DNA from 2 places in the Mycobacterium sp. NGS69 genome. Region 1 is predicted to be linked to the other one. Evidence: predicted binding sites of a transcription regulator. Region 1 holds the regulator's gene; the other holds the start of a gene.
The links. The regulator HspR, encoded in region 1, represses chaperone genes until heat shock. The targets are predictions, from matches to a motif close to ANNTGAGTNNNNNNNACTCANNT.

Region 1 (5,840 bases):
CCCGGGAACAAGACGCGCGCGCCCGCCGTTAGCATGGTCGACAAGTTGAGCGAAACAGACTCAAGGCTGGGTTGACACCAGGATGCCCGCGAGGGCAGGCTTGAGCGGGGTTCACTCAGCATAGTGGCACCAAAGAAGCTCTACGTAATCAGGAGGAATCACTATGGCTCGTGCGGTCGGTATCGACCTCGGGACCACCAACTCAGTCGTCTCGGTTCTCGAAGGCGGCGACCCGGTCGTCGTCGCGAACTCCGAGGGTTCGCGGACCACGCCGTCGATCGTCGCGTTCGCGCGCAACGGTGAAGTGCTGGTCGGCCAGCCCGCCAAGAACCAGGCGGTGACCAACGTCGACCGCACCATCCGTTCGGTGAAGCGGCACATGGGCACCGATTGGTCCGTGGAGATCGATGACAAGAAGTACACGGCGCAGGAGATCAGCGCCCGCGTGCTGATGAAGCTGAAGCGCGACGCGGAGGCCTACCTCGGTGAGGACATCACCGACGCGGTCATCACCGTGCCCGCGTACTTCAACGACGCCCAGCGCCAGGCGACCAAGGAGGCCGGCCAGATCGCCGGCCTGAACGTGCTGCGCATCGTCAACGAGCCCACCGCCGCGGCGCTGGCCTACGGCCTGGACAAGGGCGAGAAGGAGCAGACCATCCTGGTCTTCGACCTCGGTGGCGGCACCTTCGACGTCTCGCTGCTCGAGATCGGCGAGGGCGTGGTCGAGGTCCGCGCCACCAGCGGTGACAACCACCTCGGTGGCGACGACTGGGACGACCGCGTCGTCGAATGGCTCGTCGACAAGTTCAAGGGCACCAGCGGCATCGACCTCACCAAGGACAAGATGGCGATGCAGCGGCTGCGTGAGGCCGCCGAGAAGGCCAAGATCGAGCTCTCGAGCTCGCAGAGCACCTCGATCAACCTGCCCTACATCACTGTCGACGCGGACAAGAACCCGCTGTTCCTCGACGAGCAGCTGACCCGCGCCGAGTTCCAGAAGATCACCCAGGACCTGCTGGACCGCACCCGTCAGCCGTTCAAGTCGGTGATCTCCGACGCCGGCATCTCGGTGTCCGACATCGACCACGTCGTGCTGGTGGGCGGTTCCACCCGCATGCCCGCGGTGACCGAGCTGGTCAAGGAACTCACCGGCGGCAAGGAGCCCAACAAGGGCGTCAACCCCGACGAGGTGGTTGCCGTGGGCGCCGCGCTGCAGGCCGGTGTGCTCAAGGGTGAGGTGAAAGACGTTCTGCTGCTTGACGTTACGCCGCTGAGCCTCGGTATCGAGACCAAGGGTGGCGTGATGACCAAGCTCATCGAGCGCAACACCACGATCCCGACGAAGCGGTCGGAGACCTTCACCACGGCCGACGACAATCAGCCGTCCGTGCAGATCCAGGTCTACCAGGGTGAGCGCGAAATCGCCTCGCACAACAAGCTGCTCGGCTCCTTCGAGCTGACCGGCATCCCGCCGGCCCCGCGCGGCGTCCCGCAGATCGAGGTCACCTTCGACATCGACGCCAACGGCATCGTGCACGTCACGGCCAAGGACAAGGGCACCGGCAAGGAGAACACGATCAAGATCCAGGAGGGCTCCGGCCTGTCCAAGGAGGAGATCGACCGGATGATCAAGGACGCCGAGGCGCACGCCGAGGAGGACCGTCAGCGCCGCGAGGAGGCCGACATCCGCAACCAGGCCGAGACGCTGGTCTACCAGACGGAGAAGTTCGTCAAGGATCAGCGCGAGGCCGAGGGCGGTTCGAAGGTCCCCGAGGACACGCTGAACAAGGTGGATGCCGCGGTGGCCGAGGCCAAGTCGGCGCTCGGTGGCACCGACATCTCCGCGATCAAGTCGGCGATGGAGAAGCTGGGCCAGGAGTCCCAGGCGCTTGGCCAGGCCATCTACGAGGCCACCCAGGCGGAATCTGCCCAGGCCGGTGGGCCTGGAGGCCCCGGCGAGCCCGGCGGCGCGTCCGGCTCGGCCGATGACGTCGTGGACGCGGAGGTGGTCGACGACGACCGGGAGGCCAAGTGACGGAGGGCAACCCGGAACAGGTAACGGTCACCGACAAGCGGCGGATCGATCCCGAGACCGGCGAAGTACGGCACGGCGCTTCCGGCCCGACCCCCAGCGGGTCGGCGCCGGGGGCGTTCGCCGGCGAAAGCCCGGAGGAGGCCGGCAAGGCGGCCGAACTGCTCGGCGATCTGCAACGGGTACAGGCCGACTTCGCCAACTACCGTAAGCGGGCACTGCGCGACCAGCAGGCCGCCGCGGACCGGGCCAAGGCCGCCGTGGTCAGCCAATTGCTCGGCGTGCTGGACGATCTCGATCGGGCCCGCAAGCACGGCGACCTGGAGTCCGGCCCGTTGAAGTCGGTCGCCGACAAACTGGAAGGCGCCCTGACCGGCCTCGGCCTCACGGCGTTCGGCGCGGAGGGCGAGGACTTCGACCCGGTGCTGCACGAGGCCGTGCAGCACGAGGGCGACGGCGCCGACGGCTCCAAGCCGGTGATCGGCACGGTCATGCGGCAGGGCTACAAACTGGGCGACCAGGTGCTGCGGCACGCCCTGGTGGGGGTCGTCGACACCGTCGCGGAAACCGGGCCGGGAGACGGCGAAGAAGCGGTCGCCGCCGAAACGCACCCGTCCGACACGGCCGATAACGCCGACGGCTCCGGTGAGTAAGCACCACAATCACATACGAAAAACGACCACATACGACAAATAGATAGAGAAAGGTGAGGGGGTGACGCGGCATGGCCCAGCGTGAATGGGTCGAAAAGGACTTCTATAAGGAGCTGGGCGTCTCCTCTGACGCCAGCCCGGAAGAGATCAAGCGCGCGTATCGCAAGCTGGCGCGCGACCTGCATCCGGACGCCAACCCCGACAACCCGGCCGCCGGCGAACGGTTCAAGGCGGTGTCGGAGGCGCACAACGTGTTGTCGGATCCGGCCAAGCGCAAGGAGTACGACGAAACCCGCCGCCTGTTCGCCGGCGGCGGTTTCGGCGGCCGCCGGTTCGACGGTGGCAGCGGCTTCAGCTTCAACGTCGGTGGCGACGGCGCGGAGTTCAACCTCAGCGACCTGTTCGACGCCGCCGGCCGAAGCGGCGGCGCCAACATCGGCGACCTGTTCGGCGGCTTGTTCGGACGCGGCGGCGCGAGCCCGCGTCCCAGCCGGCCGCGGCGCGGCAACGACCTGGAGACCGAGACCGAGCTCGATTTCGTCGAGGCGGCCAAGGGCGTGGCGATGCCGCTGCGGCTGACCAGCCCGGCGCCGTGCACGAATTGCCATGGCAGCGGCGCGCGCCCGGGCACCAGCCCGAAGGTGTGCCCCAGCTGTAACGGCGCGGGCGTGATCAACCGCAACCAGGGAGCGTTCGGCTTCTCCGAACCCTGCGCCGACTGCCGGGGCAGCGGCTCGATCATCGAGCACCCCTGCGACGAGTGCAAAGGCACCGGCGTGACGACCCGCACCCGCACCATCAACGTGCGGATCCCGCCGGGCGTCGAGGACGGACAGCGGATCCGGCTGCCCGGGCAGGGCGAGGCCGGGTTGCGCGGCGCGCCGTCGGGCGACCTGTACGTGACCGTGCATGTGCGACCGGACAAGGTGTTCGGCCGTGACGGCGACGACCTCACCGTGACCGTCCCCGTCAGCTTCACCGAGTTGGCTTTGGGCTCAACGCTTTCGGTTCCCACGCTGGACGGCAAGGTCGGCGTGCGGGTGCCCAAGGGCACCGCCGACGGCCGCATCCTGCGGGTACGCGGACGCGGTGTGCCCAAGCGCGGCGGCGGCAACGGCGACCTGCTGGTCACCGTGAAAGTGTCCGTGCCGCCGAACCTGGAGGGCGCCGCCCAGGAGGCGCTGGAGGCCTACGCGGCCGCCGAGCGATCCAGTGGTTTCGACCCGCGCGCGGGATGGGCGGGCAATCGCTGATGGCCCGAGGTTCTCGCAACCCCAAGGAGGAGGCCCGGACCTTCCTGATCTCGGTGGCGGCCGAACTGGCCGGCATGCACGCGCAGACGCTGCGCACCTATGACCGCCTCGGGCTGGTGAGCCCGAGGCGCACTTCCGGCGGGGGACGCCGTTATTCGGAGCACGACGTGGACCTGCTGCGCGAGGTGCAGCGGCTGTCGCAGGACGAGGGCGTCAACCTGGCCGGCATCAAGCGCATCATCGAGCTGACCAACCAGGTGGAGGCGCTGCAGTCGCGCGTGAAGGAGCTGACCGAGGAGCTGGCACAGGTGCGCGCCGGCCAGCGCCGCGACCTGGCGGTGGTGCCCAAGAGCACCGCGCTGGTGGTCTGGCAACCGCGAAAACCGCGCTAGGCGACCGCCGCGGGGGCCGCGAAGAGTAGGGAAATCCCTGATTCGCAGCCGCTTCGCGCGCCTTATGGTCGGGGCCATGTCACTCGTGCTCGTAACCCCGGAATTCGTAACGGCGGCGGCCACCGACGTGGCCAACATCGGCTCCGCCCTACATGCGGCGAACGCCGCGGCCGTGACGCCGACGTCGCAACTGCTGGCCGCGGGCAATGACGAGGTGTCGGAGGCGATTGCCGCACTGTTCGGCGCGCACGGGCAGGCCTATCAGGCGCTGGGTGTCCAGGCGCAACGGTTTCACCAGCAATTCGTCCAACTGCTGAACTCCGGGGCGAGCATGTACGCCGGTGCCGAGGCCGCGAACGCGTCGCCGCTGCAAACGATCGAGCAGGAGGTGCTGGGCGCGATCAACGCGCCGACCCAACTGTTCCTGGGGCGCCCGCTGATCGGTAACGGCGCGAACGGCGGAACGGTCGGCGGCGTCGGGCAACCCGGCGGCGCGGGTGGAATCCTGTGGGGCAACGGCGGCGCCGGGGGTGCAAGCACGAACAACGGGGTGGCCGGCGGGAATGGTGGCGCCGGCGGGCTGATCGGCAACGGCGGGGCAGGGGGACCGGGCGGTTTCGGCGGCGCCGGCGGTGCGGGCGGAAACGCCGGGCTGTTCGGCGTCGGCGGCGCGGGTGGCGCCGGCGGCGGCCCCAACGGCTCCATAGGCGGCGGAGCTGGCGGCGCCGGCGGCATGGGCGGGCTGATCTACGGCAACGGCGGCGCGGGCGGAGCCGGAGGCCCCAGCACCATTTCGACGCCAGGCAACGGCGGCGCTGGTGGCCACGGTGGCAGTGCCGGGCTGTTCGGCACCGGCGGCGCCGGCGGCGTCGGAGGCGCGGGCAATACAGCCTCTAGCGTCCACGACGGCGGCGCCGGTGGTGGCGGCGGCAACGGCGGCCTGCTCTTCGGTGACGGCGGGAGCGGCGGTGGGGGCGGTGCCGCGGGGCACGACGGTCACGGCGGACACGGCGGCGCGGGCGGGACGGCCGGGCCGATCGGCAACGGCGGTGCCGGTGGCGTCGGCGGCGCCATCGGCACAGGGGGGTCGTTCGCCGGGCAGGGCGGTAACGGCGGTGACGCGTCGTGGATCGGTAACGGTGGCCCCGGCGGCAACGGTGGCACGTTCGGCGGCGCGGGTGGTGCCGGGGGAACTCGCGGGAAGCTGTTCGGCGCCGACGGCGCCCCGGGCCAACCGGGCTGAGTTCACCTAAACTCGGTCACGGCATGGAAGTGACCACCGAGCACCCGATCGTCGAGACGCTGCTACACCGATACCGGCGCGAGCTGGGCGCGCACCTGCCCGCCTACCGCAACCACGTCTACCGCGGCATCAACTATCACCAACGGCTGCTCGCCGGTCCCGTCCCGGATTTCGCCGTCCTGGCCTGGGCCACACACGATCTCGGCATCTGGACCGCGGGCACATTCGACTACCTGGAGCCCTCGGCCGCCCTGGCCGCGGCGC
Region 2 (5,840 bases), on a different contig from region 1:
GTCGTTGTCCACACCGCACCGCCTACCCGATCCGTTCTCGAGCAAACCCCGGCCGTCACTTCCGGGGCAGGCCGCGGGCGTAGCCGACGCCCCGGGTGACCCAATCCTGCAGCTGGCGTTTCGTTCCCACGCCGTCGGTGTCGACGCGCAACCAGCCGCGCGCTTCCCGACCCGCCATCACCATGGGGCCGACGTGGGCACGCTTGAGCAGTTTGTCGGTCTCTTCCGGCGGTACCCGCACCAGCAGTCCGCCCTGTCCGCTGGCGGCCACGGACATGTTGCCGTTGATCAGGAACGCCAGACCACCGAACATTCGCTTTTCCTCGATGCCGCGCTCGGAGCCGAGCAGTTCGCGGATCCGGTTGACCAGGTCTTCGTCGTAGGCCATGGGCCGACCCTAGCCCCGAGGTCCGACACGCTCGGCGATATGTCGGTCACCCGACACCCAGAAATGCGGACAGCCGCCCCCTCTCGGGAGCGGCTGCCACATTCCGGCTTTTAGGGACCGGTGTTAGCGGGGCGTTCCGATGGTGCCGCCGCCGTTGACCTGGCCCCCGGCGTTGCCCGCGGGGGTGTACGCCTGGAAACCGGTGGACGTGTTGACGCCCCACTGGCCCACGTCCGGGTTGAACACAACCGGAAGCTGGGTGCCGTCGGGGTCACCGACGGGCGGAATCCAGGTGGCCGGCAGCCCGTAACGGCCCGGGTCGTTGTAGTGCCCCGGCGGCGGGAAGCCGTTCTGGCCCGGGGGAAGCGGGCTGCCCGGCGCGTTGCAGTTCACGCCCGGCGCGCCGGGGTTACAGATCGGCAGACCGGGCACGGTCTGGCCCGGACCCGGCAGGTCACGGTCGCCGCCCGGGACGTTCGGCCCCGGCACATTGGGGCCGGGTCCCGGCACGTTCGGGCCCGGATCGGCCAGCGCGAAACCGGTGCCGATCCCCAGCGCCGCGGATCCGAGGCCACCGGCCATCGCGGCGGTGGCGGCGATCTTGGTGAGGTTCATGTGAACTCCTTGTCCAGCTTGGCTGCGACGCACGCAGCGCAACAGCGTTGACGGTGTTGTTCAGTTGTCTCCCCAAGCTCCTGGATTGGGGCCGAGGGAAGGGGGATGACCCCCTGGTCCCTCGGCTACCCGAGTCGGCCGAGCCGAAAACACGCTCGGGCCGATTGATTCGCAGCAGACTCCCAGGCTTTCGACAAGCGACTGGCAGCCGGCGCCCCTAGGCGGCGACGGTCGCGGCCTGTGGCACGGGTTCGAGCGCTTGCGCGACGATGTCGGCGACGTCCGTCATCGGCTTCACCTCCAGCGCGCCGAGCACCTCCGCCGGGACGTCGTCCAGGTCCGGCTCGTTGCGCGACGGGATGAACACGGTTGACAGGCCGGCACGCTGGGCGGCCAGCAGCTTCTGCTTCACGCCGCCGATCGGCAGCACCCGCCCGTTCAGCGTGACCTCGCCGGTCATCCCGACGTCGGAGCGCACCTGGCGTCCGGTCGCCATCGACACCAGCGCGGTCACCATCGTGACGCCGGCCGACGGCCCGTCCTTGGGCACCGCGCCCGCGGGCACGTGCACGTGGATGCGCCGGTCCAGCGCCTTGGGGTCGACCCCCAGCTCCGCGGCGTGCGAACGCACGTAGGACAGCGCGATCTGCGCCGACTCCTTCATCACGTCCCCCAACTGACCGGTCAACTGCAAACCGGGCTCGCCGTCGGTGGCGCCCGCTTCGATGTAGAGGACGTCGCCGCCCAGGCCGGTCACGGCCAGGCCGGTGGCCACACCGGGCACCGCCGTGCGTTCGGCGGACTCGGGCGTGAACCGCGGACGGCCCAGGTAGCCGACCAGGTCGGGCTCGTCGATCGTCACCTGTTCGTCGGCGATCTTGGTCGTCACCTTCCGCAGCGCCTTGGCCAGCAGCCGCTCGAACTGACGAACCCCCGGCTCGCGCGTGTAATCCGCCGCGATCTTGCGCAGCGCGGCGTCGGTGACCGTGACCTCGTCGTCGTTCAGCGCCGCCCGCTCCCGCTGCCGGGGCAGCAGGTAGTCGCGGGCGATGGCGACCTTGTCGTCCTCGGTGTAGCCGTCGATAGTGACCAGCTCCATGCGGTCCAGCAAGGCCGACGGGATGTTTTCGATCACGTTGGCGGTGGCCAGGAACACCACATCGGACAGGTCCAGGTCCAGATCCAGGTAGTGGTCGCGGAACGTGTGGTTCTGCGCCGGGTCGAGCACCTCGAGCAGCGCCGCGCTCGGGTCGCCGCGGTAGTCGGATCCGACCTTGTCGATTTCGTCTAGCAGCACGACGGGATTCATCGATCCCGCCTCGCCGATCGCGCGCACGATCCGGCCCGGCAGCGCGCCCACGTAGGTGCGCCGGTGCCCGCGGATCTCGGCCTCGTCGCGCACGCCGCCCAGGGCGACGCGGACGAACTTGCGGCCCAGCGCCCGGGCCACGCTCTCACCCAGCGACGTCTTCCCGACGCCGGGGGGACCGGCCAGCACCATCACGGCGCCGGAACCCCGCCCGCCGACAACCTGCAGCCCGCGCTGCGCACGCCGGGTGCGCACCGCCAGGTATTCGACGATGCGGTCCTTGACGTCGTCCAGCCCGTGGTGGTCGGCGTCCAGGACGCCCCGCGCCGCGGCCAGGTCCGTCGAGTCCTCGGTCCGCACGTTCCAGGGCAGGTCGAGCACGGTGTCCAGCCAGGTGCGAATCCAGCCGCTCTCCGGGCTCTGGTCGCTCGAGCGTTCCAGCTTGCCGACCTCGCGCAGCGCGGCCTCGCGCACCTTCTCGGGCAGGTCGGCCGCCTCGACGCGGGCCCGGTAATCGTCGGACCCGTCTGGCTCGCCCTCGCCCAGCTCCTTGCGGATCGCGGCCAGCTGCTGGCGCAGCAGGAACTCCTTCTGCGTCTTCTCCATGCCGTCGCGGACGTCCTCGGCGATCTTCTCGTTGACCTCGACCTCGGCCAGATGCGAGCCGGTCCAGTCGATCAGCACGCGCAACCGCTCGGCCACGTCCACGGTCTCCAGCAGCTGGCGCTTCTGCACGTCGGTCAGGTACGACGCGTAGCCGGACGTGTCCGCCAGCGCCGACGGGTCGGTCAGGCTGTTGACGTAGTCGACGATCTGCCAGGCCTCGCGGCGCTGCAGCATGGCCAGCAGTAGCTTCTTGTATTCCGCGGCCAGGGCCTTGATCTCGTCGGTCGGCTCCGGCTCCGGCGCCTCGGTCACCTCGACCCACAGCGCGGCGCCGGGCCCGGACGCGCCCGCCCCGATGTGTGCGCGACGCTCGCCACGCACGACGGCGGCGGTGCCACCGCCGGCGATCCGGCCGACCTGCAGAATCTTCGCGATCACGCCGTGGCTCGGGTACCGGTCGTCCAGCCGCGGGGCGATCAGCAGCTGCCCGGACTCGCTGGCCTGCGCGGCGTCGATCGCCGCCCGGGCGGCGTCGTCCAGCGCAATCGGCACCACCATTCCCGGCAACACGATCGTCCCGGTGAACAACACCGGCACGGACTTGGCTTCAGCCATTCGATCCTCCAAAAGTTGAGTCTGCTGCGCTTAACCCAGCCGGGCACGGGTTTGTTCCCAGGCGTGGTTTCGCCACGAGCGTGAGGCTGGCCGCACGTTGGACGACGGGCGTGCGGGCAGCCGCACGCTCGGCTCACGCGGTGGCTAGGGGCGTTACGCTGGCGGCGAAATCGGTCCCAGCCGCCGCAGTTGCGTCACGTGCTTGGGCGACAGCTCCTCGAGGCAGGTGGCGCCCAGTAGTCCCATCGTCCGGATGATCCCGCTCTGCAGGATCTCAATGGCGCGGGCCACACCCGCCTCGCCGCCGGCCATCAGCCCGTACAGGTAGGCCCGCCCGACCAGCGTGCACCGGGCCCCGAGCGCGATCGCCGCGACGATGTCGGCTCCGGACATGACGCCGGTGTCCACCAGGATCTCGGTGTCCTTGCCCAGCTCACGCGCGACCGTCGGCAACAGGTGGAAGGGCACCGGGGCCCGATCCAGCTGGCGCCCACCGTGATTGGACAACACGATCCCGTCGACGCCACGGTCGACGACGGCGCGGGCGTCCTCGATCGTCTGGATCCCCTTGACCACCAGCTTGCCGGGCCATTGGGCCTTGATCCACTCCAAGTCATCGAAGGTCAGGCTCGGGTCGAACATCGTGCTGAGATACTCGCCGACCGTGCCCGACCAGCGGTCCAGCGACGCGAAGGCCAGCGGCTCGGTGGTCAGCAGGTCGAACCACCACTTCGGGTGCGGCACCGCGTCCAGGACGGTACGCAGCGTCAGCGTCGGCGGGATCGTCATGCCGTTGCGGTTGTCGCGCAGCCGCACGCCCGCCACCGGCACGTCGACGGTGGCCAGCAGCGTGTCGAATCCCGCGTCGGCCGCGCGCTTCACCAGCGCCATCGAGCGGTCCCGGTCGCGCCACATGTAGAGCTGGAACCACTTGCGGCCCTGGGGAACCGCCGTGACGAGGTCTTCGATCGCCGTGGTTCCCAGGGTGGAGAGCGAGAACGGTATCCCCGCCCGCGCGGCCGCCCGCGCGCCGGCGATCTCGCCCTCGGTGTGCATCAACCGGGTGAATCCGGTGGGCGCGATCCCGAACGGCAACACGACCGGCTGGCCCAGGACGTTCCATCCGGCGGTGACATTGGAGACGTCACGCAGGATGGTCGGGTGAAACTCGATGTCGCGGAACGCCTGTCGGGCCCGCGCGATGGACAGCTCGTCCTCGGCGGCGCCGTCGGTGTAGTCGAACGCCGCCCTGGGGGTGCGGCGTTTGGCGATGCGGCGCAGGTCCTCGATGGTGTACGCGGCTGCCAGGCGGCGCTTGGTCGCGTCGAGTTGCGGCCGTTTGAACTGCATCAGCGGCGCCAGGTCGCGCACCTTGGGCATTCGTCGCTTGACGGCCATGTATGCAACCGTAGTCATGTGGCATCGGCAAGCGACCCTTTCGATCTGAGACGTTTCGTGTCGGCACAGTCCGGGATCTACCGCGCCGCCGTCGAAGAGCTGCGCAATGGACGAAAACGTGGTCACTGGATGTGGTTCGTCTTCCCACAACTGCGCGGGCTGGGCAGCAGTCCGATGGCGGCCCGCTACGGCATCACGTCGCTCGAGGAAGCCCGCGCCTATCTGCAGCATGAGCTCCTCGGGTCGCGACTACGCGAGTGCACTCGGCTGGTCAACGAGGTGCGGGACCGCTCGATCATCGACATCTTCGGTTCGCCCGACGACCTCAAGCTGCGCTCGTCGATGACGCTGTTCGCCCACGCGACCGACGACAACCACGACTTCGTCGCCCTACTCGACAACTACTTCTACGGCCAGGAGGACCCTCTGACCTTGGCGCGGCTGACAGGCCCCTAGGCCGGGCCCAGAATCCGCCAGCCGTGCGGCTCGACGACCACCGCGTCGACGACTTCCTGTGGCGGCGCCGAGGAGCCGGCGAGCACCTGCAGGTGGGCCGTGCCGAGCTCCGAGAGCGGCACGCGCATCGGCTCGTCGCCGATGTTGAGCGCGACCAGCAGCGCGTTGTCACCGCCGCGCGTCTCGTAGACGTAGTGCCGATTTTCCAGCCGCAACGCGGTCGTCGAGGCCGCGTGCAACCACGGGTGACGGCGGCGCAACCCGACGAGGAACTGGTGCAGTCTCCACATCTCGGCGCCGAACGCATCCAATTCCACTGGGGGAGTGCCGAACTCGGGGCGCACCGCGTCGTCGCCGCCGTACCGCTCCTCCTTGATGCCGCGGAACCCCAGCTCGTCGCCGGCGTACACGCTGGGCACCCCACCCACCGTCAGCAGGATCGCCAGCGCGTGG

Region 2: the regulator HspR is predicted to act here: its motif matches at 3,547-3,569, upstream of lon (endopeptidase La).

What each region holds. Positions count from the first base shown of each region.
Region 1 is NZ_JCALCD010000003.1:615,847-621,686, reverse strand. It holds gene dnaK (molecular chaperone DnaK) at 164-2,038, shown strand; gene grpE (nucleotide exchange factor GrpE) at 2,035-2,688, shown strand; gene dnaJ (molecular chaperone DnaJ) at 2,760-3,941, shown strand; gene AC5Y2S_RS12315 (heat shock protein transcriptional repressor HspR) at 3,941-4,333, shown strand; gene AC5Y2S_RS12310 (PE family protein) at 4,410-5,576, shown strand; gene AC5Y2S_RS12305 (hypothetical protein) at 5,600-5,840, shown strand, end outside.
Region 2 is NZ_JCALCD010000007.1:123,657-129,496, forward strand. It holds gene AC5Y2S_RS20990 (TfoX/Sxy family protein) at 56-388, opposite strand; gene AC5Y2S_RS20995 (hypothetical protein) at 512-1,003, opposite strand; gene lon (endopeptidase La) at 1,221-3,533, opposite strand; gene AC5Y2S_RS21005 (alpha-hydroxy acid oxidase) at 3,687-4,931, opposite strand; gene AC5Y2S_RS21010 (DUF1810 domain-containing protein) at 4,950-5,387, shown strand; gene AC5Y2S_RS21015 (alpha-amylase family protein) at 5,384-5,840, opposite strand, start outside.